Regions from separate parts of the Kocuria oceani genome, predicted to be linked through region 2. Evidence: predicted binding sites of a transcription regulator. Region 2 holds the regulator's gene; each other region holds the start of a gene.

Region 1 (9,972 bases), on a different contig from region 2:
GCGCGACCTCCGGGGGGTCCCAGACCCGGGCACGGTCGGCGTGCAGCGGTGCGCGGTGGCTGACCTCCTCCCCGGCGTGCAGACGGCGGACGACGTCGAAGCTCGCCTCGAGGAACTGCTGGCGCTGCTCCTTTCCCGGCCACTCGGGGCTGACCGGGCGCTCGTTGAGCCGCTGCCCGCTGCCCAGGGCGGCCCAGAGCCGGCCGGGGAACATGCGGGCGAGCGTGGCCGTGGCCTGGGCGGTGACCACGGGATGGTAGCGCCGGCCCGGGGCGTGCACGAACCCGAACGGCAGGGCCGTGGTGGCCAGCGCCGCGCCCAGCCAGGACAGGGCGAAGCCGGAGTGGCCCTGGCGCGGGGACCACGGCTCCAGGTGGTCGGAGCACATGGCGGCGCCGAAGCCGGCCTGCTCGGCGTGCCGGACGTCGCGCAGCAGCTGCTCGGGCGGGATCTGCTCGTGGGAGGCGTGGAAGCCGATGGTCGCCATGGGGCCCTCCGGTCGGGGTCGGGTCGGGATGGGTGCCGTCGGCCGGCCCGGTCGGCCGGGCCGGGTCGGGAGGCCCGGGTCAGGAGGTCCGGACCAGGAGCTCCTCGGCGGGGGTGCAGACGTTGCGCAGCTGCCCGATGCCCTCGATCTCGGTGACGACCTCCTGGCCGTCGCGCAGCCAGATCCGGCGGGGCTTCTTGGCCAGACCCACCCCGGCGGGGGTGCCGCAGGCCACGAGATCCCCGGGCTCGAGGGTCAGGAACCGGCTGAGGTACTCGACCAGCGCCACGGCGGAGAAGATCATCCGGTCGGTGCGGGAGTCCTGGTGGAGCACGCCGTCGACGCTGCAGCGCACGGCCAGCCCCGCCTCGGGGTCGACCTCGTCCGGGGTCACGACCACGGGCCCCACCGGGGTGGTGCGGTCGAAGTTCTTGCCCTGGAACCATTCGGAGGTCCGGCCCTGCCAGTCCCGCACGGAGATGTCGTTCATGATCGTGTACCCGGCGATGGCGGCGCGGGCCTGCTCCGGCGTGGCGTGGCGCAGGGGCGAGCCGATCACCGCGGTCAGCTCGGCCTCCCAGTCGATCTTCTCGGACTCCTCCGGCATGGCGATGGGGTCGGCGGGGCCGATGAGCGCGGTGGCGTACTTCGCGAAGATCGTGGGGTGCTCCGGGATCTCCTGGCCCACCTCCTCCGCGTGGTCGTAGTAGTTGAGCCCCGCGCACAGGATCTTGCCGGGGCGCAGCACGGGCGTCGCCAGCTCCTCCGGGGCGGGCGCGGGACCCGGCTCCCCGGCCCGCCGCAGGTCGCCCCCGGCGAGGAGGGCCCCGACGTCGGGGACGGGCAGGTAGACGGTCTCCCCCGCCTCCTGGCGGAAGGCCTGGGTGGTGCCGTTCCGTCGCACGGTGCCGAGTCTCACGGGTGCCGCCTTTCTGTGCCGCGGATGCTGCGCCTCCGGGCTCCCCCGCGCGCGGCGGGCGGGCCCTGCCCTCCGATCCTATGCGCCCGCGGCGCGGTGGCCGGCGCCCCTAGGCACAGCGCACCACCTGGGCACCCGAGGCGCTGGTGGCCGCCAGCAGCCGCCAGCGACCGGTGTCGAGGGTGTGGACGAGCTCGAGGGTCAGCAGCTCCGAGCGGACGGTGAGCTGGACCTGGACCCGCCACATCTGCTGGTCCACCGCCCCGATCCCGCGGTCCTTGGGCAGCCGGGCGTCCTCGGCCCACCACGCCCGGCGCTCGTACCAGCGCACGGGGTCCTGCGCCACCCGGTAGCCCCGTCCGCGCCAGCGCACGGTCACCGGCACGCCGCCGGCGTCGCAGTCCACCTCGACGCCCTCCGTCAGAAAGCCCACGACGGCCCCTCCCCTCCTCGGTCCCGGCGCCCGCCGTGCGGCGCGCCCTGTCCCCTGGAAGCTAGAACACCTGTACGACAGGCTAACCCTCGGCATGGTCCCGACGGAACACGTGTTCCCCATCGGTGACCGCGTCCGCACGGGCCGGCCGCCGCCCTGCTCCGCACCCGGGGAGCGCCGGGGCAGCACCGAGGGAGCACCGGGGGAGCCACCGGGGAAGCCACCGGGGAAGCATGGACAAGACCAGCGAAATGGATACGCTGAAAGCACGGAGGGCTTGCCCCGCGAGACCCCCCGGGTCGTCCCCTGTCCCCTCGCCCGACCCACGCCGGATCACCCGGCGCCGACATCACGGAGGCCTCCATGACCGGAACCATCACGCTGATCGCCCACACGGCGGAGAACACCAGGACTCCTGCCGTCTCCCTGCGTCCGGCCACCCCGGAGGACGCCGAGAGCCTCGCCCAGCTCTACTACTCCTCCTACGAGCAGGGCGGGGTCTCCAGCCTCGAGGAGGCGCGCACGGTGATCCGGGGCGTCTTCGACGGCGAGTACGGGCCCTTCCTGCCCGAGGCCTCGCCGGTGGTGGTGGACGACGACGGGACCGTCGTGGCCGCGGCCCTGGTCCTGGCCCGGCGCGTCGGCGAGGACCTGCCCGACACCCCCTACATCTTCGAGCTGTTCACGGCGGCCTCCCGCCGCCGGCAGGGCCTGGCCGAGCAGCTGGTGCGCTGCGCCATGAGCACCCTCTACGACAACGGCTACGACCAGGTGAGCCTGCGCATCGCGGAGGACAACGCGGCGGCGCTCGCGCTGTACCTGACGCTCGACTTCAACCGCTGGGTCCCCGAGACGGACTACGAGACGGACTACGTCTGAGCCGCGGCGGGGCCGGGCTCACAGGGTGAGGTCCTCCCGGACCGGGGGGTCGGCCGCGACGTCCACGAAACGGGCCCAGTGCAGGCGCACGGCCACGAGCCGGGTGCTGTCCTTGCCCGTGGCGCCCGGGTGACGGGACTCCAGCAGCTCGCCGGCGTCCTGCGCCGCAGGGCCCTCGAGCACCGCGGCGCGCCCCTCGAGCTGGAACTCCTGGCCGTCCCCCGAGACCACCACGAGGGAGACCCGGGGGTCGGCCCGCAGGTTCGCGTACTTGCGGCTGCGCTCGTTCGTGCCGAAGACCAGCCGCCCGTCCTCGTGGGCCGTGAGGTTGATCCACGCGGACTCGGGGCAGCCGGTGCCGCTGTTGGTCGCCACGACCCCGCCGCCGTGGGTCCGCACGAAGTCGCGGATCCGGCGGAGGGCCTCCCCGGCGCTCAGAACAGGCTCCGCTGCGGGAGGACGAGCTCCGGGGAGTTGTTGCGCACGTTGCCGACGGCCGGGTCCACCGGGTCCAGCACCCACCGGGCGGCCGTCCGGTGCGCCTCGGCCCGGACCAGGTCCACCAGCTGCGGGGCGTCGTCCTCCCCCGGGCGCAGCCAGTCGTCGACGTGCTCGGGGGCCAGCGGGATCGGCATCCGGTCGTGCAGCTCGTGCAGCTCGCCCAGCACGGGGTGCTCGGCGGAGGGCTCCGGGGAGTCGGTGGTGAGGATCGAGCAGGACAGCAACCACGTGCTGCCCCCGCCGTCCCGGCCGGGCTGCAGGGCCGCCGAGTGCAGCTCCGCGCCCTCGGGCACCCGCCACCACTCGTAGATCCCGGCGAACCAGATGGTCTCCTCCGGGTCGGCCGGGTGGACGTAGTAGGGCTGCTTGCGCCCGCCCTTGCCGGGGCCCGGCTCGCGCTTCCACTCGTAGTAGCCGTTGGCGGGGACCGCGCACCGGCGGGCGCGGACCGCCTTGCGGAAGGACGGCTTCTCCAGGACGGTCTCCGACCGGGCGTTGAACATCTTCGACCCGACCGCGGGGTCCTTGGCCCAGCCCGGGACCAGTCCCCAGCGGGCCACGTGCAGCTCGCGCACCAGCTCCCCGCCGTCGACCCGGCCGTCCCCGCCCGCCAGGCGCTCCAGGACGATCGGCACGTCGGTGGTCGGGGCGGTGTTCCAGTTGGCCCGCAGCCGCTCGGAGTCGGCCGCGCCGAGGCTCTCGTCCGGGACGGCCCCGGTCTCGGCCACGAGGTCGCCCACGGCCCGGGCGATGACGTAGCGTCCGCACATCTGCTGCCTCCTCGGTCTGCCCGGCCCGCGGCCGGGGCTCAGTCGGTGAGCGGCCCGTACCCCAGGTACTCGGAGTACATGCCGTACACCTTGCGGATCCCGCGCTCGACGTCGGCCACGGTGGTGCCCGGGCGCAGGTCGTCCACGGCCCCCGCGGTCGCGGGGTCCCACTCCAGGTCCAGGGCGGCGTAGACGTCGGTGAGCACCGAGCGGATGGGCTCGGACTGCTCGACCACCAGCACGGTGCTGAAGTACCAGGCGCCCGCGACCACCCGCTGGGCGGTGCCGGCCAGCTTCACCTTCCGGCCCGGGGCCGACGACGACGCCGGGTGCGTCCCGTGCACGCTGTGCTCCCCGGCGCAGTACTCGCCGGGGATCTCCCCGACGTCGGCCTCGACCTCGAGCTCCTCCAGGGCCGCCACGAGCATGTCCCCGAACAGGCGGTAGCGGTCCTGGATGCCCGTGGTCGGGTCCTCGGCCGCCTCCAGGTGGTCCACGATCAGGCACCCGCCGTGGTAGGCCGCCGCGCGTCCGCCCACCCGCCGGACCAGGGGCTCGAAGCCGCTCTCCCGGGCGGCCCGGGCGGCGTCGGCGAAGCCCGGGCGCAGCTCGTCCCGGCGGCCGAAGGCGACCGTGGGCGCCGGTTCGTAGAGCCGCAGCACGGGACCGCTGCGGCGGACGTCGGCGAGGAGGGTCATGGCGCTCTCGTAGTCCTGCTGGGCGCCCAGGGACTCGCGCTGGCGGAGTAGTTTCATGCTGGGCCCCAGTCTAGTCGCGGGTCAGCGCGCGGCGATGCCGCTGGCGCGGAACCACTGCCCCAGGGCCACCGCACTGACCTCGACCTTCTCGGCCCACGCGAGCGCGGCCTCGTCGGCGGCGTCGGAGACGTGCTTGACCATCCGCAGCCGCACGCCCAGGTGCCGGCAGGCCACCGCGATCGCCCAGCCCTCCATGTCCACGAGGTCGGCCCGGGCGGCCAGGGCGTCCCGGGCGGGCCCGCCGGCCACGAACGAGTCCCCGGTGGCGAGGACCGGGCCTTCGCCGCCGAGCTCGATGACGTTGTCCACGGGGATCCCGGCCGCGCGCAGCAGCTGCTCGTCCACGTCCCGGTTGATGATCCGCGAGGGCTCGTGCACCCCGTGCAGCCCGTCCCGCAGCGCTCCGGCGCTGCCGATGTTGAGCACCGTCAGCTCCGCCCGCCGCGCGGGGTCCGGGCAGCGGGTGAGCACCGCCTCGGTGGTGTGCACCGCCGCCGCCGACATCCCGACGCCGGTCAGGACCAGGTCGATGTCGTCCGGGAAGTACTTGGTCTCCAGCGGGTGGGCGGCGAGCACGAGCAGTTTCTGCACCCGCCCACTCTATCCGCCCCCCACGCGCCCTCGCCCGCCCTGGCATGCCCCCCCCACGTACCCACGTGCCCCCGCGCACCCCGCCGCCGGTACCGGGTCCCCCCTCCCCACCGGTCCGCACCGCCGAGTCCCCCATGTCCTCGCAGATCCCCCCGTCCGATCGGGGGGATCTGCGAGGACATGGGGGATTCGGCGCAACGGGATGGACCACCAGGGGGTCCGGCGGGGCAGGGCGCCGGATCCGGGCGGGGCGCCGGGGGTCGGCGCCGGGGCGTTCAGTGCGGGCGGGGGGCGAACAGCGCGGCGAGCCGGCGGTCGGAGTCCGCCTGGGCCGCGAGGTCGTGCGCGCCGCCGGTCACCAGCAGCTCGTCCGCCCCGGTCCGGGCGACCAGCTGCTCCAGGCCCGCCCGGACCTCCGGGGCCGTGCCGTGCACCGAGGCCGCCAGGGACTCCTCCACCAGGCGCCGCTCCCGGTCCGGGAGCACCTCCGGGTCCGCCGGTCCCGCCGGTTCCAGGGGCGGGAACTCACCCCGCGTCCGGGAGGCGGCCAGCGCTCGGGCCTCGGGCAGGAGCAGCCGCCGCGCGGCCTCCCGGGTGCCCGCCACCGCGACGTTCGCCGAGACCACCACGTGCGGTTCCGGCCACCACGACGACGGGCGGAACCGCTCGCGGTAGCGCTCCAGCACCGCGGCGGCGCCCTCGGGGCCCGGTCGGAACAGGGCAGGACCGCCGAGCACCACGGCGAGCCCGGCCCGCGCCGCGACGTCCACCCCGGCGCCGGTGGCCAGCACGAAGACCGGCGTCGCGGCGTGGTCGCGCGGGCGGGCGGTCACGGGGGCGGTGCCGGAGAGGTGGGCGAGCAGCTCGGCGAGGTCGTCCCCGAAGCGGGCCGCGGCCTCCTTGCCCGTGCGCAGGGCGTCCCGGACCGCGCCGGTGAACCCGAGCGAGCGGCCCACCCCGAGGTCGATCCTGCCGGGGTGCAGGGCCTGGAGGGTGGCGGTCTGCTCGGCGACCACGAGCGGCTGGTGGTTGGGCAGCATGATCCCGCCCGAGCCGATCCTGATGCGGCGGGTGCGGGCCGCGGCCGCGGCCATCAGCACCGCCGGCGCGGAGCCCGCGATGCCGGGCACCCCGTGGTGCTCGGCCACCCAGAACCGGTGGTAGCCCAGCTCCTCCGCCCGCTGCGCCCGGTCCAGGACGCGGGCGAGCGCCTCCGCCTCCGTGGACCCGCGCCGGGTGGCGGCGCGGTCGAGCAGGGACAGGGCGATGTCGGAGAGGGGCATGTCCGGCTCAACCGCCGCGGCGGAGGAGGCATTCCGGGACCGCCGCGGCTCAGCCGGTCCGGCCCACGGCCTCCTCGGCGGCGACCCAGCCGAGCATCGCGCACTTGACCCGGGCCGCGAACCGGGACACCCCGGCGAAGGCGGCGGCGTCGCCCAGCAGCTCCTCGTCGGGCTCCACGGTGCCGCGCGAGCGCAGCAGCTCCCGGAACGCCCCGATCAGCCCGAGCAGCTCGGACCGCGTCAGGCCCGGGGCGGTCTCGGCCAGCACGGAGGCCGCGGCCATGGAGATCGAGCAGCCCTCGCCCTCCCAGCTGATCCGCTGCACCACCGGCTCCGCGTCCTCAGCGCCCGGGGGCGCCGGTGCCAGTTCGGCCCGCACGGTGATCTCGTCGCCGCACGTGGGGTTGTACTGGTGCGACTCGGCCACGGCGTGGCCGGGGGTCGGTGCGGCCAGGCCCTTCCCGGAGCGCCGCTTGGCGTGGTCCAGGATCACCTCCTGATACAGCCCGTCCAGCGCGCTCATCGTCGTCTCCTCGGTCGGTCCGGTGCGGTGCGCCCGGGGTGGGTGCTCACAGTGTGGGGGCGCACGGTGCGGATGCGCACGGGATCAGCCTGCCACGCCGAAGTAAGCCCGCACTCCGGCCAGCTCGTCCAGGAACCGGTCCACGTCCTCGGTGGTGGTGTAGAGGTAGCCGCTGGCCCGGGTGGTCGCGGTCAGCCCCAGCGCCCGGTGCAGCGGCTGGGCGCAGTGGTGGCCCACCCGCACGGCCACCCCCGCGACGTCGAGGACCTGCCCGACATCGTGGGCGTGCACCCCGGCCACGTCCACCGCGGCCAGCCCCACCCGGTCCGCCCCCGGGGGCGGACCGATCAGCCGGACCCCCTCCAGTTGGGCGAGTCCGGCGGCCAGCCGCTGCCCCAGCTCCCGCTCGTGGGCCGCGATCCGGCCCATCCCCACGCCCTGCAGATACTCCACCGCCGCGGCCAGGGCCACGGCCTGACTGATGCGCTGGGTGCCGGCCTCGAAGCGGATCGGCGCCGGCAGGTAGGAGGCACCCTCCATCGTGACCCGGGTGATCATCGACCCACCGGTGAGGAACGGCGGCATCGCGTCCAGCAGCTCCGCCCGCCCCCACAGCGCCCCGATGCCGGTGGGCCCGAGCATCTTGTGCCCGGAGAACACCGCGAAGTCCACCCCCAGGGCGGGCAGGTCCATCGGCAGGTGCGGGACCGACTGGCAGGCGTCCAGCACGCTCAGCGCCCCGGCCTCCCGGGCCAGGCCCACGAGGTCCGCGACGTCGGTGACGGCGCCGGTGACGTTGGAGACGTGGCTGAAGGCCACCACCCGGGTCCGCTCCCCGATCACCTGCCGGGCGGCCTCGTGGTCGAGCATCCCGGACCCGTCGACCGGGATCCAGCGCAGGCTCGCCCCGGTGCGGGCGGCCAGCTCCTGCCACGGGATGAGGTTGGCGTGGTGCTCGGCCTCGGTGGTCACGATCTCGTCCCCCGGCCCGAGCCGGAAGCGGGCGGCGGCCTCGCCGCCGCGCCCGGCGGCGGCGTTGGAGAAGGAGTAGGCGAGCAGGTTGATCGCCTCCGTGGCGTTGGAGGTCCACACCAGCTCGGCCTCGGTGGCCCCCACGAACCCGGCCACGACCCGGCGGGCCTCCTCGTAGGCGTCGGTGGCCTCCACCGCCAGGGCGTGCGCGCCGCGGTGCACCGCCGCGTTGCGGTGCAGGTAGAATTCCCGCTCGGCGTCCAGCACGGCCAGCGGCTTCTGCGAGGTGGCCCCGGAGTCCAGGTAGGTCCCCGGGTCCCCCGTCAGCAGCGGGAAGTCCTCCCGGATGGCGCGCACCTCGGCGTCGGTCAGCGGCTGCACGTCGTTTCCGTCCATGGTCCGACACTCTACGGCCCGGGCCGGCGGCGGTCCCGGCCGCTAGGGTCGGCGGGGCCGGAGATAGGTGCGGCCGCTGGCGTCCTTCTCCACCACGTACTCCTGCTGCAGGTCCTGGTACCACTGTCGGGTCTGCTCGCTGGGCTGGTCCTGACCCCGCAGGTCCCGGCGGCTGCGCGCGGCAGGTCCGTAGAACCGCATGGCGAGGTCGTCGAAGCGGCGGAACAGGCTGCGCCGGGGCGGGCCCGGCTCGTCGTCGGGGGTCTGCTGGTCGGTCATGGTGTCCTTCTCGGGGATTCGGTCCGCGGTGCCGGCAGGTCACCGGCGGCGTCGGCTGGGTCCGCTCGCCGTCGTGCGGCCCCACCGGCGACGACGGGCGGCCGCGGCGGGTCCGCGCACTGGGACGGGAGCAGGACCGTGCGAGGCGGCGGAGCACAGGACCATGATCGCTCCCCCGGCCACCGGGGGCAAAGGCGGTGCCCGGCCAGGACGGGAACCGGCGGCGCCAGGGCGGCCGGTTCGGGGTCCGCGCCGGGACCACCGCGTGGTGCCGATGACCGCCCCGGCTGCGGCTGCCCCCTCCCGCGGGCCGCCGGCCGGGACTACGCTGGGCGGAACTGCTCGAGAGGTGCAGGATGGACGACCGGACGATCGCCAGGACCCAGGCCCGGATGATCCGCGCCGCGATCAGCGACGCAGGCCTGGGTGTGCGCGAGCTGTGGGGGGAGTACCGCCGCAGCGGCGGGGAGGTCGACGAGCTGGAGGTCGACGCCTACCTGCACCATGCCCTGCACCTGGTGCCCCGGCACCGGGACAGCCTCGCGCGGGTCACCAACCGCATGGTGCCCGGCGCCCGGGTGCCCTGCTCCCGGGACCTGCGCCCGATCGACGGCATGTCCGAGACGTGACCCGGCCACGGCGGGGCGCCGCCGGTCCGATGCCGTGACGGATGCCGGTCCGATGCCGGTCCGATGCCGTGACGGCTATCGTGACGGCATGGCCCCACACCACACTGGACGGACGCTGACTGCCGGACTGATCGGATACGGCATGGCCGGTCGGCAGTTCCACACGCCGCTGCTGCGGGAGGCCGGCTGCCGGGTCACCGACGTCGTCACGACCGACCCCGGCCGTCGCGCCGAGGCCGACACCGACTGGCCCGGGGTGTCGGTGCACCCGGACCTCACCGCGCTGCTGGATGCCTCCCGCCCGGACGTGCTGGTCGTCGCCTCGCCGACGGGCCGGCACGTCGAGCACGCGCTGGCCGGTCTGGACGCCGGGATCCCCGTGGTCGTCGACAAGCCGCTGGCCCTCGACCACGCCGGCGCCGCCGCCGTCGCCGCGCGGGCCGAGACCACCGGCACGCCGCTGACCGTCTTCCAGAACCGCCGCTGGGACGCCGAGCAGTTGACCCTCGCCCGGGTGCTGGCCGAGGGCCGGCTCGGGGACGTGCACCGGTT
Region 2 (9,972 bases):
AGCCCGGCCGGCTGGGCCAGGAGGTCCAGCGCCTGCGGGAATGGGCGCGCGCCACCGACACCGGTGACCGCGACGAGCTGCTCCCGGGCGTGAGCGACAAGGCGTGGCGCCAGGTCTCCGTGACCGCCAAGGAGTGCCTGGGCCGCAGCTGCCCCCTGGTCGAGCAGTGCTTCGCCGAGCTCGCCAAGCAGCGGGCCGGGGAGGCGGACATCGTGATCACCAACCACGCCCTGCTCGCGATCAACGCGTTCGAGGGCATCACGGTCCTGCCCGAGCACGACGTCGTGGTGATCGACGAGGCCCACGAGCTGCAGGACCGGGTCACGGGGGCGGTCACCGGCCAGCTCTCCGCGGCCATGGTGCGCGCGGCGGCGGCCTCCGCGCGCAAGCACACCGCCGCGAACCCCGACTCCCTCACCGCCGGGGCCGCCAACCTGGAGGCCGCGCTGCTGGGCGCGCCCGCCGAACTGCTGCACCGGGGCCTCGACGACGCCCAGGCGGCGGCCGTGGCCCAGATCCGGGACGCCGCACGCACGGTCATGAGCGAGTCGAAGGGCGGCTCCGGGGGCGAGAAGGACGGGGACGCCGGACGGCAGATGGCCCGCTCACGGGTCAGTGACGTGCTGGAGCTGGCCGAGCGCATCCTCGCCGCCGCCGACTCCCGCGAGGTGCTCTGGATCTCGCGGCAGGGCGGCTGGGAGCCCGGCCGCGGCTACGTCCCTGCCGAGGACACCGACCCGGCCACCCTGCACGTGGCGCCGCTGTCGGTGGCCGGGACCCTGCGGGAGGGCCTCTTCGACGGCCGCACCGTGGTGCTGACCTCGGCCACCCTCTCCGTCGGCTCCTCCTTCGACGCCGCCGCCGGGGCCCTCGGGCTCCGCGGCGAGGGCGCCCCGCGCTGGGAGGGCGTGGACGTGGGCAGCCCCTTCGACTACCCGCGGCAGGGGATCCTCTACCTCGCCAAGCACCTGGAGAAGCCGGGCCGGCGCCTGACCGAGGCCCAGCTGGAGGAGATGCTCGCCCTGCTCGAGGCCTCGCGCGGCGGGGCACTGGGCCTGTTCTCCTCCCGCCGGGCGGCGGAGGAGGCCGCGGAGGCCCTGCGCGGGCGCACCGACCTGCCGATCCTCTGCCAGGGGGAGTCCTCGCTGGCCGGGCTCGTCCAGGAGTTCACGGACGACCCCGCCACGAGCCTGTTCGGGACGATGAGCCTGTGGCAGGGCGTCGACGTGCCGGGGGCCTCGTGCCGGCTGGTGATGATCGACCGGATCCCCTTCCCGCGCCCGGACGACCCGCTGTCCACGGCCCGCAGCCGGGCCGCCGAGCGGGCGGGGAGCAACGGGTTCATGTCCGTCTCCGCGACGCACGCGGCCGTGCGGCTGGCCCAGGGCGCCGGCCGGCTCATCCGGGCCGGTGGGGACCGAGGTGTCGTGGCGATCCTGGACTCCCGCATCGCCACGGCCCGCTACGGGGGGTTCCTGCGCGGGTCGCTGCCGCCGCTGTGGACCACCACGGACCGCTCGGTGGTGCTCGGGGCCCTGGCGCGCCTGGCGACGGCCTGACCCGGTCAGGTCGCGGCACGGGGCCCGGCCGAGCGGCCGGGCCCCGTGCCGCTGCGGGCGCCGGACAGCGGGTTGTCGGACAGCGCGTGCCGGACAGCGGATTGTCGGACAGCGCGTGCCGGACAGCGGCTCTCAGAGGCTGCGCAGCACCGAGACGACCTTGCCCATCACCGTGGCGTGGTCCCCGAGGATGGGCTCGTAGCGGGTGTTCTGCGGCAGCAGCCAGGTGTGCCCGTCGCGCTGGCGGAAGGTCTTCACCGTGGCCTCGTCGTCGAGCAGGGCGGCCACGATGTCCCCGTTGTCGGCGGCGCTCTGCCGGCGGACCACGACCCAGTCGCCGTCGCAGATGGCGGCGTCGATCATGGAGTCGCCCTTGACCCGCAGCATGAACAGCTCGCCGTGGCCCACCAGCTGGCGGGGCAGCGCCAGCACGTCCTCCACGTCCTGCTCGGCGGTGATGGGCCCGCCGGCGGCGATGTGGCCCACCAGGGGCACCATCGTCACGTCCGCGGAGGTGGACAGCTCCGCCACGCCGCCCGGTGCACCGGCACGGGGGCCGCGGGGCGCGTCCGCCGGCTCGTGCGGGGCCTCCGGGGTCGCCGGGGCGGCCGCGTCGCGCAGCTGCAGGGGCGTGAGGACCTCCATCGCCCGGGGGCGCTTCGGGTCCCGGCGCAGGTAGCCCAGCTTCTCGAGCTGGGAGAGCTGGTGGGTGACGCTGGAGAGGGAGGCCAGGCCCACGAGGTCGCCGATCTCGCGCATCGAGGGCGGATATCCGTGCTCGGCGATGGAGCGCTGGATGGCCTCGAGGATGGTGCGCTGGCGCACGCTGAGACCCCGGCCGCGGGCGCGGCCGCCGGTGCGCCCGGCCCGGGCGCGGGACTCCTCGGGGGTGGGGGGCTGAGCCATGGGAGCGTCGTCCTTTCGCGTCCGGCTGGTGGTGCCTCCGGTGCGCGCCGGCCCCGTTCCGATGTCGGACCCGGGTGCTTCGATGGGTCTCAGCCAGCAGGGAGCCGGGGGAAGTCGGAACGCGTGCCGGCCCGAGGCCCGAACGTGCTCCCAGCCTAGGCGACACGCCGTGTGTCTTCAAACATATGTACGACCCGGTGTCGACAGCCTTCGCAGACGCGTGCTAGACATGGGTCATCGGTATTCGAAAGTATGTTCGATCGCATGCAGGCCCGGACGGGCCGCCGGTCGGACCGGTGTTCGAGATCGCCCGCCCCGTGCGGGAACGTCAAGGAGTTCATGTCATGAGTGCCAGTGCCACCCTCAGCGCCGTCGTCGCGCGCCGCCCCCGGCCCCTCGGCGGCCCGGCCCGCGCGGCCCGCCGGGCCCGCCCGTCGGCAGGGACCTCCCGCGCTCCGCTGGTCCTGACCCGGCGGGGTCGCCTGGTGCTGCTGGGCCTGCCCGTGCTGGCCGGCTCCGCGGCACTGGTCGTGCTCGCCGTGATCTTCCTCGTCCCGTCCACGGCCACGGCCACCAGCGAGCCCGTCACGGGGGCCGGGACGGAGCAGGCCACGGTGCACCCCGGGCAGAGCCTGTGGGACCTGGCCGTGCAGGCCGACCCGGAGCGGGACCCGCGGGACGTCATGGACGAGATCGTGGAGCTCAACGACCTCGACAGCTCTCTCCTCCACGCGGGCCAGCTCCTAGAGGTCCCCGCCGCCTGACGGGCCGTCCGTCCCGGCCGGCCGAACGCCGGACCTGCCGCCGGGCACTCCGTCCCGGCGCCGTGCTCCGCGTCGGTAGGGTCGGGGCATGAGCCCTGGAGCCCGCCGTCCGCGTCCCGACCACGGCAGCCCGCCGTCCATCGTGTCCGCCCGTGGTGCCCCGCGGCCGCCCCGGAGCCGGCGGGACACCGTCTGGCCGCTGCTGGGCGCCGCGATCTGCAGCGAGGTGGCCGCCTCGCTGGCCCTGAAGGCCGCCCTGGAACACCCGGGCTGGTACCTGCTCGTCATCTCCGGCTACAGCGCCGCGTTCGTGTTCCTCGCGGCGGTGCTGCGCCGCGGGCTGCCCGTCGGCGTGGCCTACGGGATCTGGGCGGCCACGGGCGTGACGCTCACCGCCCTCCTGGCGGCCCTGGTCTTCGGGGAGGCCCTGAGCCCGCTGGTGCTCGCCGGCATCGCCCTGGTGGTCGCCGGGGTGCTCTGCGTGGAGGTCGGCGCCCACCGGGCAGCCGGGGACGGCGGCGCCTGATGGCCTGGCTGTACCTGACCGGGGCGATCCTCACCGAGGTCGCCGCCACCCTGTCCCTGCGGGTCGCGGCGCAGGGCCGCCGGCGCTGGTACGCCGCCGTGCTGACCGGCTACCTGCTCGCGTTCACGCTGCTCGCCCTCGCCCTGCGCCAGGGTCTGGGGCTGGGCGTGGCCTACGGCATCTGGGCCGCGGCGGGCGTGGCGCTCACCGCGGTCGCGGGCCGGCTGCTCTTCGGCGAGCCGCTGAGCCGGCTCATGGTGCTGGGCATCGCGCTCATCATGGGCGGCGTGCTGCTGATCGAGCTCGGCGCCGCCCACTGACCCCCTCCACCCCGTCCGAGCCCTCCGCGGGCGGCGCCGCGGGCAGGTCTAAACTGTTCGGGTGACGCAGAACCTGGACCGACTCAACGCCCTCCCGCTGCGCGACGACCTGCGCGGCAAGGCCCCCTACGGCGCCCCGCAGCTGGACGTCGCCGTGGCGCTCAACACCAACGAGAACACCCACCCGGTCCCGGCGGACGTGCACACCGCGATCGTGGAGGAGGTCACCGCGGCGGCCCGGACCCTCAACCGGTACCCGGACCGGGAGTTCACGGCCCTGCGCGAGGAGCTCGCCGGATACCTGGGCCACGGGCTGGAGGCCGAGAACCTCTGGGCGGCCAACGGCTCCAACGAGATCCTGCAGCAGGTCCTGCAGGCCTTCGGCGGCCCCGGGCGCTCCCTGCTCACCTTCGTCCCGACCTACTCCATGTACCCCCTGCTGGCCGCGGGCACGCACACCGGTTTCGTGGCGGGGGAACGGTCCGCGGACTTCGGGCTCACCGCGGAGTCGGCGGCCGAGCAGGTCCGCCGGCACCGCCCCGACGTCGTCTTCCTCTGCTCGCCCAACAACCCGACGGGCACGGCCCTGGACGAGGACGTCGTCACGGCCGTGTACGAGGCCGGTGAGCCCAACCGGGCCGTCGTGGTCGTGGACGAGGCCTACGCGGAGTTCTCCCACCGGGGCACGGGCACCGCGCTGTCCCTGCTGGCGGGCCGGCCCCGCCTGATCGTCAGCCGCACCATGAGCAAGGCCTTCGCGCTCGCCGGTGCCCGGCTGGGCTACTTCGCCGCGGCTCCCGAGGTCGCCGACGCGATCCGGCTCGTGCGCCTGCCCTACCACCTCTCGGCCGTCACCCAGGCGACCGCCCTGGCCGCCCTGCGCCACTCGGCGGCGCTGCTGGCCAACGTCGAGGACATCAAGCGCCAGCGGGACCGCATCGTCGAGGAGCTGCGTCGGCTCGGGCTCGCACCGGCGGCGTCGGACTCCAACTTCGTGTTCTTCGGCGGGATGCCGGACTCCCGGGCCATGTGGCAGGCGCTGCTCGAGGACGGGGTGCTGGTGCGCGACGTCGGGATCCCCGGCCACCTGCGGGTCACCGCCGGCACGGAGGAGGAGACCACCGCCTTCCTGACCAGCATGGAGCGGATCGTCTCCGCCGGCTGAGGCCCCGCGAACCGGGGCCCTCCGTCCCGGATAGCATGGAGTCAGACAACCACCGGGCCCGACGCGCCGCCCGCCCGGGGCGGCCCGGGCCACCCCGCGGCCCGTCGACGGCCGCGCCGCGCCCGCGAGGAGTTCCACCCGCATGACCGACCAGAGCCCCACCGGCACCCGTGCCCCCCGCCGCGCCTCCCTGGAGCGGCGCACGAGCGAGTCCTCCGTGTCCGTCGAGATCGACCTCGACGGCACGGGCGCGAACGACATCGACACCTCGGTGCCGTTCTACGACCACATGCTCACCGCCCTGTCGAAGCACTCCCTCATCGACATGCGGATCCGGGCCACCGGCGACACCCACATCGACGTCCACCACACGGTCGAGGACACGGCCATCGTCCTCGGGGACGCCCTGCGGCAGGCCCTGGGAGACAAGGCCGGCATCCGCCGCTTCGGCGAGGCCACCGTCCCGCTGGACGAGGCCCTGGCCAACGCCGTGGTGGACATCTCCGGCCGCCCCTACGCGGTGCACACCGGGGAGCCCGAGGGCCAGCAGTACCACCTCATCGGCGGGCACTTCACCGGCTCGATGGTCCAGCACGTCTTCGAGTCCCTCGCCCACCACGCCGGGATCTGCCTGCACATCACGCTGCTGGCCGGCCGGGACCCGCACCACATCGCCGAGGCCCAGTTCAAGGCCCTCGCGCGCGCCCTGCGCCAGGCCGTGGAGCCCGACCCCCGGGTCAGCGGCGTCCCGTCGACCAAGGGCGCCCTGTGAGCGCGGAAGGAGATCGCATGCCGGAGGAGTCCACCCGGCCGGAGCGCCCCGCCCGGCCCACCGTCACGGTCCTCGACTACGGCGCGGGCAACGTCCGCTCGGCCGTGCGCGCCCTCGAGGCCGCCGGGGCCGACGTGGTGCTCAGCGCCGACCCCGAGGCCGTCCTGGACGCGGACGGGCTCGTGGTGCCCGGCGTCGGCGCGTTCGCCGCGGTCATGGACGGTCTGCGCTCCGTCGACGGCCTGCGCCTGATCGGCCGCCGCCTCGCCGGCGGGCGCCCCGTGCTGGGCATCTGCGTGGGCCTGCAGGTCCTCTTCGAGTCAGGCGTCGAGCACGGTCAGGAGACCGAGGGCATGGGCGAGTGGCCCGGCGTCGTCGAGCGGCTGAAGGCCGACGTGGTCCCGCACATGGGCTGGAACACCGTCGACCCGCCCGAGGACTCGGTGCTGTTCCGGGGCATCGAGGACGAGCGCTTCTACTTCGTGCACTCCTACGGGGTGCAGGAGTGGGACTTCCCGCAGAACATCCTGAAGATGAAGCCGCCGCAGGTCACCTGGTCCGAGCACGGGGGACGGTTCATCGCCGCCGTGGAGAACGGGGCGCTGTGCGCCACGCAGTTCCACCCGGAGAAGTCCTCCGAGGCCGGCATCCAGCTGCTGCGCAACTGGCTGGGCACCCTCCCGCGGACCGGGCGGCTGGACCACCTCAAGGCCGGTGACCCCCTGGGCGGGGACACCCTGGCCGGGCGCCCGACCCTCCAGCAGGAGGACGACGCCGCGTGAGCGCCGCCGTCGTCGTGATGGTCCTCGGCGCCTTCATCGCCGGCGGCGCCATCTCGTTCCACCGGCAGAAGATGCCGGCCTGGACGGTGGTGGTCCTGGCCCTGGTCGCCGCCGGGCTCATCGGCTACGGCTGGTACTCCTGGTTCCAGGCCCGCTGAGCCCGCCCGTCCCGCACGTCCCCGACCCGGAGCGGCTCACCGAGCAGCTCCACCACCCGAGCAGCCCCGGCCGGCCCCGCGCCGTCCGGGAGCCCGAGAAGGAAGAGATCCCATGCCCCTGAGCGAGACCCCCCGCCTGCAGCTGCTGCCCGCCGTCGACGTCGCCGACGGCCAGGCCGTGCGCCTGGTCCAGGGCGAGGCCGGCTCCGAGACCGGCTACGGCGATCCCCTGGAGGCCGCGCTCGCCTGGCAGGAGGCCGGCGCGGAGTGGATCCACCTCGTGGACCTCGACGCCGCCTTCGGCCGCGGGGACAACATCGAGGTGCTGCGCCGCGTCGCGGCCGAGCTCGAGCTGAAGGTCGAGATGTCCGGCGGCATCCGGGACGACGCCTCGCTGGAGCGGGCCCTGTCCCTGGACCCGGCCCGGATCAACCTCGGCACCGCCGCCCTCGAGAACCCCCAGTGGACCCGGAAGGTGATCGCCCAGCACGGCGAGGTCATCGCGGTGGGCCTCGACGTGCGCGGCACCACGCTCGCCGCGCGCGGCTGGACCGAGGAGGGCGGTGACCTCTGGGAGGTCCTGGACCGCCTCGAGGAGGACGGCTGCGCCCGGTACGTGGTCACCGACGTCACCAAGGACGGCACCCTGAAGGGGCCCAACCTCGAGCTGCTGAAGGAGGTCGCCACCCGCACGGACAAGCCGGTGGTCGCCTCCGGCGGCATCTCCTCCCTCGACGACCTCGCGGCCCTGCGCACGCTCGTGCCCTCCGGCGTGGAGGGCGCCATCGTGGGCAAGGCCCTCTACGCGGGCCGGTTCACGCTCGGGGAGGCCCTCGACGTGGCGGGCCGTCCGGCGGCGCGGTGACCGAGCGCCGGCTCCCCGCCCACATCGAGGCCCAGCTCGCGAGCGCCGGCGGCACGGAGGACACCGGCGGGCAGGCCTGGGCCGGGCGCAACCTGGGGGAGGGCACCAGCCACATCCACCGGTTCCCCGACGACGACGGCGCCGCCGCCGCGGCGGTCCTCGAGGCGCTCGCCGGCCTGCGGGCCGGCACCGGGGACGAGTCGCAGGTGGTCGCCGCCCTGGCCGGCACCCGGGTGTTCGTGCCGGTCGTGGCCGAGGTGGCCTCCTCGACCGTGACCGCCTCCGGGCACGTGGCCGACAAGGAGGCGGACATGGCGCTCGTGTCCCTGCGGGCGGCCGACGGGCGCCCGGTGCTGCCCGTGTTCACGTCCACCGCGGCCCTGACCGCCTGGCACCCCCAGGCCCGGCCCGTGGCCACCGACGTCCGCCGGGCGGCGGTCGCGGCGGTCAAGGACGGCACCCAGCTGCTCGTGCTCGACCCCGGGGCGGACCTGCCCTTCGTGGTGCGCCGGCCGGCGCTCTGGGCGCTGGCCCAGGGCCGGGCCTGGACGCCGTCCTACCGGAGCCCGGCCGTCGCCGAGGCGGTGCGCCGCTGCGCCGAGGGACTGCCCGGAGTGACCTCGGCGGGGACCGCGCCCGGCAGCGGTGTCGCGGCCCGGGCCGCGGACGGGGCGGTGGTCGACGGCGGGGGAGCCGGCCCGGAGCTGGCGGTCGTGCTCTCCCTGCGCGCCGGGCTGGACCGGACGCAGGTGGACGACGTGCTCGCCCGCTTCCAGGCCCGGCTCAGCGTCGAGCCGGCCCTGGCCGAGGACGTGGACTCGATGCAGCTGCGCCTCACGACCGCGGGCTGACCCGGTGTCCCGGATCAGCCCGCGTCGACGTGGTGCTCGGGAGCCCGGTCAGCTCACCGGACCGGTGAACTTCTCGCCCGGCCCCTGCCCCGGGGCGTCCGGGTAGAGGGAGGCCTCGCGGAACGCCAGCTGGAGCGTGCGCAGGCCGTCGCGCAGCGGGGCGGCGTGCTGGGAGCCGATCTCCGGGGCGGCGGCCGTGACGAACCCGGCCAGGGCGGTGATCAGCTTGCGCGCCTCGTCCAGGTCCTTGAGCTCGTCCGCGTCCTCGCCGGCGGCCAGGCCGCACTTCACGGCGGCCGCGCTCATGAGGTGGACGGCGGCGGTCGTGATGACCTCGATGGCGGGGACCTCCGCGATGTCGCGCATCTGCTCGTCGACGGCCTGCACCGTCTCCTGCGGGATGTCCTGGCCGGAGCGGGCGGCGTCGTCGTCGAAGCGGAAGGTGTTCTCGGAAGTCATGGTCCAACTCTGCCACAACGCTCCCGCCCGCCGGGCCTATCCTGCAGGGGAGGCCGGTGCCGGCCGGGGAGGGGCGGGACCGAGGTGTGGATCGGGTGGATCGAGTTCGACCTGCTGCTGGGGGACGTGCACTCCCTCAAGGCCAAGCGGTCGGTGGTGCGGCCCCTCGTGGCCGAGCTGCGCCGCCGCTTCCCGGTGAGCGTCGCGGAGGTCGGTCACCTCGACCTGCACCGCCGGGCCCTGGTGGGGGCCGGTGTCGTCACCGGGGACTCCGCCCACCTGGTCGACGTCCTCGACCAGCTCGAGCGCTTCGTGGCCGCCCGCCCCGAGACGGAGCTGCTCTCGGCGCACCGCGGCCTGCACACGACCGAGGACGAGTGAGGGGTCGGATGGGGACCGGCAGCGCCCCGGTTCCCCAACCCCCGGCCGATGCGCTAGACTGGCGGGCAGTGTGCAAGTGGAGGAAGCTCCCACCCGCGCCGACCACGGTCGCCGGGTTCGCGACGACATCGTCCGCACGACGGCCCGCCGGGTTCCCCGTGCCGGTGCCGTCACGCAGTGCACCACCCCCGGGTGGTGCGCCGATGAGCCTCCGCTTGCCGACCGCAGCGGGGGCTTTTGCCGTTGTGGACCGGACCGAACCATGAGGTCCCCGGAAGCCTCCGGGCGATCACGCAGAACATCAGGAGCACGGCATCAGCGATCCACGCATCAATGACAGAATCCGAGTCCCCGAAGTCCGTCTCGTCGGACCCGCAGGCGAGCAGGTCGGCATCGTCCGCGTCGAGGACGCACTGAGGCTGGCCCGCGAATCGGATCTCGATCTGGTCGAGGTGGCGCCCAAC
Region 3 (9,972 bases), on a different contig from region 2:
CGGAGATGAAGGAAAGGATCGAGGCGCCGCCAGAGATCAGGGCCACGGCAAGCACGATCTTGATGATCCCGGAGACCTCTTCGGTGGTCTCACCGCGGCGGGCGTCGAAGGCCATCTTTCCGCCGACCACCAGAAGGCCCAGCACAGCGATGCCCAGGGCAATCCACTTGCCCACTCCGACCATGCGGTTCCAGGTTTCACCAATGCCGGGAGGGGACAGCGGGTCCGAGTCGGGCAGGGCGGCGGGCAGAGCCAGCACGGTGTCGGAGGCTGCCAGTACGAGGTCAATCATTGGGGGGTCCTCTCGGGATTGATTTCTTCGACTGCCTCAGCCAGGGCGGTGAGGACTTTTCTCGGCTCACGGGCCAGGGACTCCCAGTCCACGGTCCCGGTGAGCCGGAGCTCTTCGATCCAGGGCACTACCCAGGTCCGCGGTACTCCGCCGGAGACCACCCGGGTTGCTGCGGCCAGGGGCTTCGGGGTTTTTCCCGGAGCATCGGCCATCAGTACGAGACCCTGGAGCTCCACATCGGGGTGGGTTCCGGAGGCCCAGTCGCGGGCGGCGCGGCTGGCCGCGTCGAGTCCCCGCCGGTTCTGACGGGCCACGAGAAAGATCGCGGCAGGGGCTTCCTGGCCTGCGTCGGCCGAGCGCATCGGCCATCGATGCTGGCAAACGGTGCCGCCGAGCAGTTCGGCCAGCACGGATTCTCCGGCCCCGCCATGAGCTCCCAACCAGAACACCCCATGGGTGTTGGTGAGGAAACGTCCTAAGCGGCCCTCGGACTCAGAGGGACCGACCATGCCCTGCTGGGGGCCTGGTGCTCCGCGTAGGACCGTCACGGTCTCCTCGGGGACGTCTTCGAAGACCGGGCGGACCTGTTCCTCAGTCAAGGGTGACACCAGCTCAGCCCAACGGTTGTCCATCACATCTCCTCAGTGGCAGGGCCTCACCTAGACTTGACCCTGTATCTATTAAACAGCTTTTGAGGGGGTTTAGCAACTGTCATGAATCATCAACCGTTATTAGAGATTGTCGTGTATTGTAGCAACTGTGAGAATGGAGATGGTCGTTGTGTCTGATGCGCTGGACAAGCTCTTCGAGGGCCTGCCCGAGCGGCTGGGCATCGATGACCTCACGCGGGTCCTCGGGCTTGCCGACCGCACGGTCACCTACCGGTGGTTGCGTGATGGGATCGTGCCGGCGATCAAGCTGGGGAAGACCTGGCTGATCTTGCGCGACGACGTCAAGGCCCACCTCCGCTCTCAATACAACGTCCCCCATTCCACCGACAATGACGGGGCGCAAGCTAACGACGAGTAGGGAGAGCATCATGGCGGAGGCACTGGAGCGGCCGGTTTGCACGGCCACCATCGCCGCGGACGACAGCGTGGAGGTCACTATCGACCAAGTTCCTTATGGGTTCTCCTCGATGACTGAGGCGATCAAGCATGTGGTCTCAGTGGCCGCTGACCTGGGGCGACCGATCAAGCTCACCGCGATCGATCCCAGCTCGGAGACCGAACCTGAGACGCATCTGATTGTCGATCCCGAAGGTTCGGTCGCTGCCGATCCCAGTGCCTCCGCCAAGAAGCGACCCGTCCGGCGCGGCTCTTCACGGGCCGTCACACTCGATGACTTCGCACCGACCACTCCCGCTACCAGCACCACCCCTGAGGGCGTAGATGCGGCCCCTGACAAGCCAGGAAACCTGGATATCGAGCGCGCACAGGGCGAAGAAACACGCCCAGTGGCCGACACCACAGGGGTCCCCGATGTGGAGGACACCCCGGTGCCGCGCCAGGACACCATCCTGGGGGCACCTACCGCGCAGCCTTCGGACGTGACCACGCTGCGCCCAGCCCAGAAGACAACCTCGCTGGATTCCGGACCCACCGCTGGCGCTGCGCCTTCTTCCCGGACCCCTGCATCGCCTGTACTGGTGGCCGCACCAGGTGATCCGCGCCTGCATCTGCGGCGGGAGGAGAACACTGACCAGCCCGAAGCACCGGCACGGGGCGGGTGGCGCGGGTGGTGCAACCACACCCTGGGAATGTCACTGGCCGCTTCTGCCGCCGAACGTGCCACCAGAGCCCGCCGGCTACGCATCCAGCGCCCCTTGCAGACCCACTACACCGTTGCTGTCCTCCAGCTCAAAGGCGGAGGTGGGAAAACCACCACGGCCTACCACCTCGCCGCGACCTACGGTCGGGTGCGCGGGGGCAACATCCTGGCCGGGGAGTTCAACGAGAACCAGGGCACCCTGGCCGAACGCTCCCTCACTGCCGACCATGACCGCACCACCTTGGATCTGATCCGCAACCTGGAGACCGTCACCCGTCGCACCGCCGACCTCGTGCGCTACGTGCGCCCCCAGGGCGATGACCGGATCCACGTGCTGGCCTCCCCACCGGAGGGCACCGACCGCTCCCGGGTGGACGGGCGCTCCGTGCGCACCGCCCACGAGACCCTGAGCTCCCTCTACAGCCTGATCCTGCTCGACACCGGCAACTCCGCCCAGTCCTCCACCTGGCGCGCCGCCGTGGACGTGGCCGACTCGCTGGTGCTGGTCGCCCACAACCGCGAGGACGACGCCCGGCTGCTGGAAGCCACGGTCGAAGCCGTCACAGCCGAAGGCCACGGCGACAAGCTGGCCCGCTCCGTGCTGGTCGTCTCCAACACCGCCACCAACAACACCGAACGCATCAGTCGCCTGCGCGACTACGCGGAGGCGATCGGACTGGCCGGGTGCGTGGTCATCCCCTTCGACAAGTCCCTCCAAGAAGGACGCGCCTTCCACTACGACGCCCTCCACCCGGGAACCGTGCGGGCCTACGAGGAAGCCACCGCCACACTGACCGACCAGCTCTGACCCACACCCCTCCCATCCCCCCAGGAGGCTGTGATGTCCGCTGGATCCTCGCGCGCCCTCGGCGCCATCATGGCGCTGCTGCTTGTCTTCGCCATCGGCTCGATCGTGGCTCTCGCCGTGCTCGTGGCCACCCTGGCCGAAGACGAGGAGCAGACCTCGGCCACCTCCTGCGCCGTCACCGCCGTCACCACCGACGACGACCAGGAGCGTGCACCGAACATCCCCAACGGCTGGGCACCATTGGTGGAAGAAGCCGCCAAGACCGCAGGGCTGCCCGTGAGCGTGGTGGCCGCCCAGCTCAAGCAGGAATCCAACTGGGACGCAGGCGCCGGCAGCTCCGCCGGAGCCCAGGGCATCGCCCAGTTCATGCCCGCCACCTGGGCGACCTACGGCAACGGGGGCGAGGTCACCGACCCCGACGACGCGATACCGGCCTACGGCCGCTACATGGCCGCCCTGAAGAAGGACGTCGAACCACTGGCCGATGGGGACGCCGACCAGCTCGTGCGCCTCACCCTGGCCGCCTACAACGCCGGCCCCGGGGCCGTGCAGCAGTACAAGGGTGTGCCGCCCTATGAGGAAACCGAGAACTACGTCCGCACCATCCTTGACCTCGGCCAGAGCGAGTTCTCCGCCAACTGCGAGGTCCCCACCGGGGCGCAGGAATGGGACGGTGACCTAGGAGACGGTGAGTGGACCGTGCCGCTGCCCGGCGGGAAGTTCACCTCCGGCTACGGGCGGCGCAACGTCCCAGGACTGCCGGCCTGGGCACAAGAACACGTGGGCGTGGACATCGCCACCCCCGGTGCCGGCTCCGGCTCAGGAGGCCCAGTGATCGCCCCGACAGCCCTGCGCATCACCGGATTCAACAACACCGACGGGTGCGTGATCGCCAAGGAGAACGGCGACGACCCCGACTTCGGCTTCGCCTTCTGCCACCTGAACACCTACAGCGTGAAAAAGGGCGACACGCTCAAACGCGGCGACGTGATCGGCACCGAAGGCAACAAAGCCGGCCTGGGCGCGGTATCCACCCACCTGCATTTCGAGATCTACAAACCCGACGCCCCCGATGTGGTCTACCCCTACGAGGGCTTCAACATCGACCCCGAACCCATCCTCAAGCAGAAAGGAGCGTGGCCTAAATGACCCGCCACTCTCAGCTGGCCCTCACCCTCGCGCTGTGCGCTCTACCCCTGGCTGCCTGCGCCCCAGACGTAGCTGAACGGACCAGCGAACAGACCACCGCTACCGCGACGAGCACGCCCTCCCCCACCGCGACCACCCCCGGAGAGGGCACCTTCCTGGATCCGACTGATGTGGACCGCACCGATGTGGAAGCCACCGCCGAAGCTGCCGCGCTACTGATCCACTCCTGGGACACCGTCACCGACCGCACCCAAACCGCCGCCGCCATCCGCGCCAAGCCCTTGATGTCGGAAGAATGGGCCGCCAACCAGATCGAGCCCGAGCGCAACGGCAACCAGGCCGCCTGGCTGAAACCGTCCGAGCACCAGGCATACAGCGCACCCAGCATCACCCCCGCCGTGGGAGATGTCTCCCGCGACGTCGCCAACGACAAGGTCATCCGCGCTTACGACCTCACCTGGCGCTGGATCAGCCGCGACGGTCAAGAAATCGAGGCCACCGGGCGACGTCAGGTCGTCATCTACCTCGAGAAGCACAGCGGGCAGTGGGAAGTCGTCGGTCACCAATCCAGTGACCCCAACTAAGGCGCCCATGACTCCTGAAGATGATCAGCGCACGAAGCTCGCGGCGGCCCACATGCTTATGGCCCTCGCGGTCGTGACGTCTGCCGGCATTCTCTTCCAGCTCGCGATGCGGTTACCTGGAATAGACACTCCAAGCTGGAACACCTGGGCCGCGCTGGGGTTCAGCGTCGGAATCACCGCGGGGCTTCTCGTGGGAGCCTGGTGGCTGGTCCCGAAAGAGCTCATGGCGCTTCGGGTAGTGGGTGCCCGGGTGACTCGCTCGATAGGGCTCACCACCCCCCAGCTACCCGGCGTCAACGATCGTCAGCGCGCTGCCGTGGGCCTCGTCCTACTGCTGACCTTCACGATCTTGCTGGACAGCGCCGGGACCCGGTTGGTGACTGACGTCTTCAGCTCAAACCTGCCATTGATTGCGCTTCACGACGACTGGCGATATCTCGCCATTAAAGACGCTCCACCCATTTCCGTGGTCTTCATGAGCCTGCTTAGCGCACCGGTCGCAGAAGAAGTCTTCTTCCGTGGCCTGCCCCTAGCGCTCCTCACCTTGGTTTGGGCCACCCCGCGTCTACACCGATGGCAACCGCTCGTCAGCACGGGCATCGTCCTCGTAGGCGTCACCGCCTTCGCCTGGCATCACGAACCATCTGGCGCACTCAATATCGCTACCGCTGCGTGGTCGGGCAGCCTCTACATAGCCACCGCCATGCTCACCCGCAGCTTATGGATCCCCGTCGCTGCGCACTTCGTGCACAACCTTCTCGTGTTCGCTCAGTGGCTCGACTGGTGGCAGATGTGAGCCGACACGAAGTGCGACACACCCTTCAACCCCTGGCACATATAAACCCACTCTGTCAGGATGTGACCGTGAGCGAATACAAGACGCCAGCCCTGTACGGCAGCAAGGTGCCGTTCAGCTTCCGGATGTACCCGGAAGAGCACCGGCTGGCAGCCGAGAAGGCTGAGGCCAACAACATCTCCATGGCCCGGTACATCGGTGCGCTCATCCGGCGTGACGCGGGACTCCCCAACGAGCTCGACAACCCCAAGTCCAACGAGAAAAATCAACTACCTCTTGACCCTTAAATGACTGACGGCCCGCCGTGCAGGGCGGGCCGTCGAAGTCAATCAGCTGTCAGAAGTTTGGCGACCGAGACAGCTGGTTCAACAGCTAACTGAATGAGACCTATCAATGAACCCATCACCAGGGGACTGTTGTGCCCCCTAGTGTAGCCGAGACGCGTCACCATGTGGAGTCCTCCCGGCTCCGTGCTGCCGACGTGACGTTGGCCGCTGACCAGGACGAGCACCCGTCCGTCCACAAGTTCCCCTCTCACGCCCGTCGTGTGCGGGTGGAGCAGGAGCGTTCCAGGGCCGTCGTGCTGCGGGCGGTGCCCACGGGGTGCCAGCTCGCCAAGCACGTCGCCGCCTGGCGCCGGGCCGTGCTGGAGCACCCCAGCCTGGAGTTGATCCGTGCCGATGCCCGGGCGAACCTGTTGGCCGTGGTGGAGATCATCTGCCGCCAGCAGGACCCTGCCTCGCGCACCTGGCGCACGACCTGGGACTGGGTCGCGGAGAAGATCGACCGCTCCCGCTCCACCGTGGCCCGAGTGATCCGTCACCTGCGCGAGGCCGGGCTGCTGGCCGTGGTGGCCACCGGCCGCAGCGCCGCCCGCACCCCGGCCGCCACCGGCCGCACCCGCGGCGAGGCCCCCGTCTACGCCCTCATCCACAACACCGTCCAGCCGGCAGTTGAGCCTGTGGAGATAACTGACACCCCGGTCCCCACGAAGTGGGAGAGTCTTTCCCCGCACGCGCGCGAAGAGCTTTCCCCGAAGGACGCGGCTGCGCCGCGACCCACTCGAAAGCGCGCCGCGCAGCGGCGCGAGGTGGTCGCCGCCCTGAGTCGTCGTACAGCCCCGCTGTGGCCCCGTCATGCGACGACGGAGCCTTTGACAGGGCGGGTGACCCGTCGGGCGCGGAAAGAGACTCAGCGGGCGGCTGCCCTGGAGCTCCAGCACGAGGCCATCGTCCTGCGCCAGCTCACCACCGCCCACGTCGCCAGCGTGTGCCGCCCGTTCTTCGAAGCCGGATGGACCATCGCCGACGTGCTCACCGCCCTGGACTGGACCCCGGAGAACACCCGCTACGGCTTCCTCACCGTGGAAGGCATCGACAACCCCGCCGCCTGGCTTGCTACCCGGATGCGCGCCTGGACCCACCCCGACGGCACCCCCCTGCGATCCCGGGACCAACGGGTCGCCGCCGAGGCCGCCCAGCGCCGCGCGGCAGCACGCGCGGCCGCCGAACGCTACGCGACCCGCATCGCCGCCGCCGCGACTGTCCCCGCGTCGGCCCCCGAGCCTGGTCCCCGCCGGCCGTTCCGGCAACGCTGGGCCGCCCAGATCGCCGCCGGCCAAAACCAAGCCGCCGGCGCCGCCTCGGCTCCGTAGCCGGGCCCTTGGCGTGTCCGGTCGGGACGGGAGAATCCGCACCATCGACACTAACCAAACCGTATCTTTGTACGGGTCTATTGTGTTTATGGGCTGAGCTTTAGAGTATGTGTTCTATCCTGGCGGCATGAGACACCCAGTACCGCTCACCATTGACCGCCCCGTGCTGGTCTCTGCGGTCCTGGTCCGAGTCCCGGCTGGCTTCCCCTCCCCTGCCCAGGACAGCTTCGACGACGGCCGGATCGACCTCAACGAGGTCCTGATCAGAGACGTGACGTCCACCTACCTCTTCCGCGTCACCGGAGACTCCATGGAAGGCATCGGGATCTACCACGGCGACGAAGTCCTCGTGGACCGCTCCCTGACCCCCAGGCACGGCGATGTCGTGATCGCCGTGCTCGACGGGGACTTCACCATCAAGACCCTCCACGTCCACCCCCACCGGGTCGTGCTGCACCCGGAGAACCCGGCCTACCCGGACGTGGAGGTCCCGTCGCTGTCGACCCTGCACATCTGGGGTGTCGTGGTATACGGCATCCGCCACCTCAACCAGCGGAAGCTGCACTAGGACGGTGGTCTGCGGTGATCGCCCTGGTCGACGTGAACAACTTCTACGCCTCCTGCGAGGCCCTCTTCGAGCCCTCCCTGGCCGGCAAACCCCTGGTGGTGCTCTCCAACAACGACGGGTGCGTGGTCGCCCGCAGCGCTGAGGCCAAGGCCCTGGGGATCAAGATGGGCGACCCCTGGTTCCAGCTGCGCGCCGACGCGAAACGCTGGGGACTGATCAAACGTTCCTCCAACTACCAGCTCTACGCCGACCTGTCCGAACGCGTGATGCTGCTGCTGGCCCGCCACGCGATGGGCCAGGAGGTGTACTCCATCGACGAGTGCTTCCTGCTCCCACCCGAGGGCACCCCGGTTGAGCAGGTGCGATGGGCCCGCCGGCTGAAAGCCACCGTGGCCCGCAACGTCGGACTACCGGTGAGCATCGGGATCGCCAGCTCGAAGACGCGGGCGAAGATCGCCACCGAGGCCGCGAAGAAGCTGCCTGCCACCGGTGGGGTGGTGCACTGGGACCAGGCCCCGGACGGGTACTGGGAGCGGCTCCTGGCGGCCCTGCCCGTCACCGAGGTCTGGGGCATCGCCGGGCGGCTGGCCAAGCGGCTGGAGGCGATGGGCATCGAGACCATCGCCGATCTGCGCGATGCCGACCCGGTGGCCATCCGGCACAAGTTCTCCGTGGTGCAGATGCGCACCGTGCTCGAGCTCAACGGCTTCCCCGCCATCCCCGTCGAAGACGAGGTGGCCACCAAGGCCCAGATCCTGGTCTCCCGATCCTTCCCGGACCCCATCTGGGACCCGGAGATCGTGGGACAAGCCGTAGCCGAGTTCGCCCAACGCGCCTCCCGCCGGCTGCGGAAGGAAGGCGAGGTCACCGGGCGCTGCACCGTCTTCGCCACCACCTCACCGCACCGGCCCGGACCCACCCACAATGTCTCCGCGCACGTGCGTCTGGCTGTGCCCACCAACGAGCCCGGACCCTTGGTGGCCGCGGCACGGGCGGCCCTGGTGCCCAAGCTCATGCACGGGATGCAGTACATGCGGGCTGGCATCCTCTGCACGGACCTCGCCCCCGAGGGCTCGGTGCCCGTCCTGCCCGGGGTGCTCGAGCCGCCCGCCCCGATCGGGGAGCTCATCGACGCGGTCAACCGCCGTTTCGGCACCGGCACCCTGGCGCTGGGCCGGCTTGGAACCCGCTCCCCCGCTACCTGGCGAAACCGGCAAGCTGACCTGTCACCCCGGTATACGACCGACTGGGCGGAACTACGCACCGTCAGCTGACCCAAGACACAGGAGGGGCTGCCGCACATTTCCTCGGCCCCGGAGGGCCTCCGAAACGCTTGCCTAAGAAGATTGGGGAACCTAAGTGCCACTTCCCTGCCCCCACATCTGGGAAGACGCGTCACCTTTGACGTCAGTGTGCCTTGAGGTCGACCGCATCACTGGGGGTAGCTGATCCTTGATCAGCTTCCCTGTATGAGATTGGTGCTACGCCTGGCCAGGATGTTGGAGGTATTAGTTCCAACTACGTATTGTTAGTTCCAACGGAGCTAACTGTGATAGGCATGATTTGGCATCACTTCCCCGAGCCCCAAGGAGCCCCCGTGGACATCGTCGCTGTCGCCGCCCAGAAGGGCGGGGTCGGGAAAACAACCACCACGTACCACCTGACCCGAGCCGCCGCCCGCGCAGGCCTGCGCGTGCTGGCCGTCGACGCTGATCCGCAGGGCAACCTGACTTCCGCACTGGCTGCTGAGCCCCCACAGCCGGAAGCCCTTGGGGTTGCTGACACGCTCAATCCGGATGCGGAGCACCGCTACGCGCTCGACGACGTGATCGTCCCCGCTGTTTGGGAAGGCGTGGACCTTGCTCCAACTTCCGGTGAGGCGCTGACCTACATCGAGGACGAGCTCACCCAAAAACCCAAAACGCCAGAGAACTCCTCGCGGCTGAAAGCCAACCTGGCCACGATGGCCGACCGCTACGACTTGGTGATCATCGACTGCCCACCTAACCGTGGGGCTCTGACTGTCAATGCCCTGGTGGCCGCCACGCAGGTGCTGGTGGTGACCATGCCAGCACTGTATGCCGCCAACGGAGTCGCCCATATCTTCAGCTCCATCCAGGAAGTTCAAAAGGAACTGAACCCGGAGCTGAAAAACCGTGGGGTGCTACTCAATCTATGGGAACCCTCCACCATCGCCTCGCGAGAATGGCGCTTGTGGCTGGCTGAAACCTACGGGGACCAGCTCCTGGAGCCCTATATCCCCAAGCGCGAAGCTGTGAAAACTGCGCAGGAGGCCGGAATGGGATTGGACGAGTTGCCCAAGACGGAGGAACTGGTTCGTTTCTACGATG

What was found. Region 2 encodes LexA, which represses DNA repair genes until DNA is damaged. Its sites were predicted from a motif close to TCGAACANNTGTTCGA; they were not measured.
Region 1: the regulator LexA is predicted to act here: its motif matches at 1,902-1,917, upstream of PU704_RS09780 (DUF6504 family protein).
Region 3: the regulator LexA is predicted to act here: its motif matches at 7,155-7,170, upstream of PU704_RS18170 (LexA family protein).

Annotation. Positions count from the first base shown of each region.
Region 1 is NZ_JARAMH010000007.1:118,943-128,914, reverse strand. Features, by position in the region: gene PU704_RS09790 (TIGR03885 family FMN-dependent LLM class oxidoreductase) at 1-487, opposite strand, end outside; gene PU704_RS09785 (fumarylacetoacetate hydrolase family protein) at 567-1,406, opposite strand; gene PU704_RS09780 (DUF6504 family protein) at 1,516-1,839, opposite strand; gene PU704_RS09775 (GNAT family N-acetyltransferase) at 2,203-2,718, shown strand; gene PU704_RS09770 (pyridoxamine 5'-phosphate oxidase family protein) at 2,737-3,129, opposite strand; gene PU704_RS09765 (SOS response-associated peptidase) at 3,153-3,989, opposite strand; gene PU704_RS09760 (lipoate--protein ligase family protein) at 4,028-4,744, opposite strand; gene PU704_RS09755 (nucleosidase) at 4,769-5,338, opposite strand; gene PU704_RS09750 (MsnO8 family LLM class oxidoreductase) at 5,614-6,621, opposite strand; gene sufU (Fe-S cluster assembly sulfur transfer protein SufU) at 6,671-7,144, opposite strand; gene PU704_RS09740 (aminotransferase class V-fold PLP-dependent enzyme) at 7,229-8,512, opposite strand; gene PU704_RS09735 (hypothetical protein) at 8,555-8,791, opposite strand; gene PU704_RS09730 (hypothetical protein) at 9,148-9,420, shown strand; gene PU704_RS09725 (Gfo/Idh/MocA family protein) at 9,509-9,972, shown strand, end outside.
Region 2 is NZ_JARAMH010000006.1:31,213-41,184, reverse strand. Features, by position in the region: gene PU704_RS08330 (ATP-dependent DNA helicase) at 1-1,559, shown strand, start outside; gene lexA (transcriptional repressor LexA) at 1,692-2,465, opposite strand; gene PU704_RS08320 (LysM peptidoglycan-binding domain-containing protein) at 2,810-3,229, shown strand; gene PU704_RS08315 (DMT family transporter) at 3,318-3,755, shown strand; gene PU704_RS08310 (DMT family transporter) at 3,755-4,075, shown strand; gene PU704_RS08305 (histidinol-phosphate transaminase) at 4,137-5,240, shown strand; gene hisB (imidazoleglycerol-phosphate dehydratase HisB) at 5,383-6,012, shown strand; gene hisH (imidazole glycerol phosphate synthase subunit HisH) at 6,030-6,794, shown strand; gene PU704_RS08290 (hypothetical protein) at 6,791-6,952, shown strand; gene priA (bifunctional 1-(5-phosphoribosyl)-5-((5-phosphoribosylamino)methylideneamino)imidazole-4-carboxamide isomerase/phosphoribosylanthranilate isomerase PriA) at 7,065-7,817, shown strand; gene PU704_RS08280 (SseB family protein) at 7,814-8,668, shown strand; gene PU704_RS08275 (DUF1844 domain-containing protein) at 8,717-9,127, opposite strand; gene PU704_RS08270 (DUF503 domain-containing protein) at 9,212-9,508, shown strand; gene infC (translation initiation factor IF-3) at 9,823-9,972, shown strand, end outside.
Region 3 is NZ_JARAMH010000025.1:43,391-53,362, forward strand. Features, by position in the region: gene PU704_RS18125 (hypothetical protein) at 1-292, opposite strand, end outside; gene PU704_RS18130 (DUF6668 family protein) at 289-924, opposite strand; gene PU704_RS18135 (helix-turn-helix domain-containing protein) at 1,058-1,321, shown strand; gene PU704_RS18140 (MinD/ParA family ATP-binding protein) at 2,118-2,870, shown strand; gene PU704_RS18145 (transglycosylase SLT domain-containing protein) at 2,904-4,019, shown strand; gene PU704_RS18150 (hypothetical protein) at 4,016-4,603, shown strand; gene PU704_RS18155 (CPBP family intramembrane glutamic endopeptidase) at 4,611-5,399, shown strand; gene PU704_RS18160 (hypothetical protein) at 5,468-5,686, shown strand; gene PU704_RS18165 (hypothetical protein) at 5,881-7,053, shown strand; gene PU704_RS18170 (LexA family protein) at 7,181-7,621, shown strand; gene PU704_RS18175 (Y-family DNA polymerase) at 7,636-8,895, shown strand; gene PU704_RS18180 (ParA family protein) at 9,219-9,972, shown strand, end outside.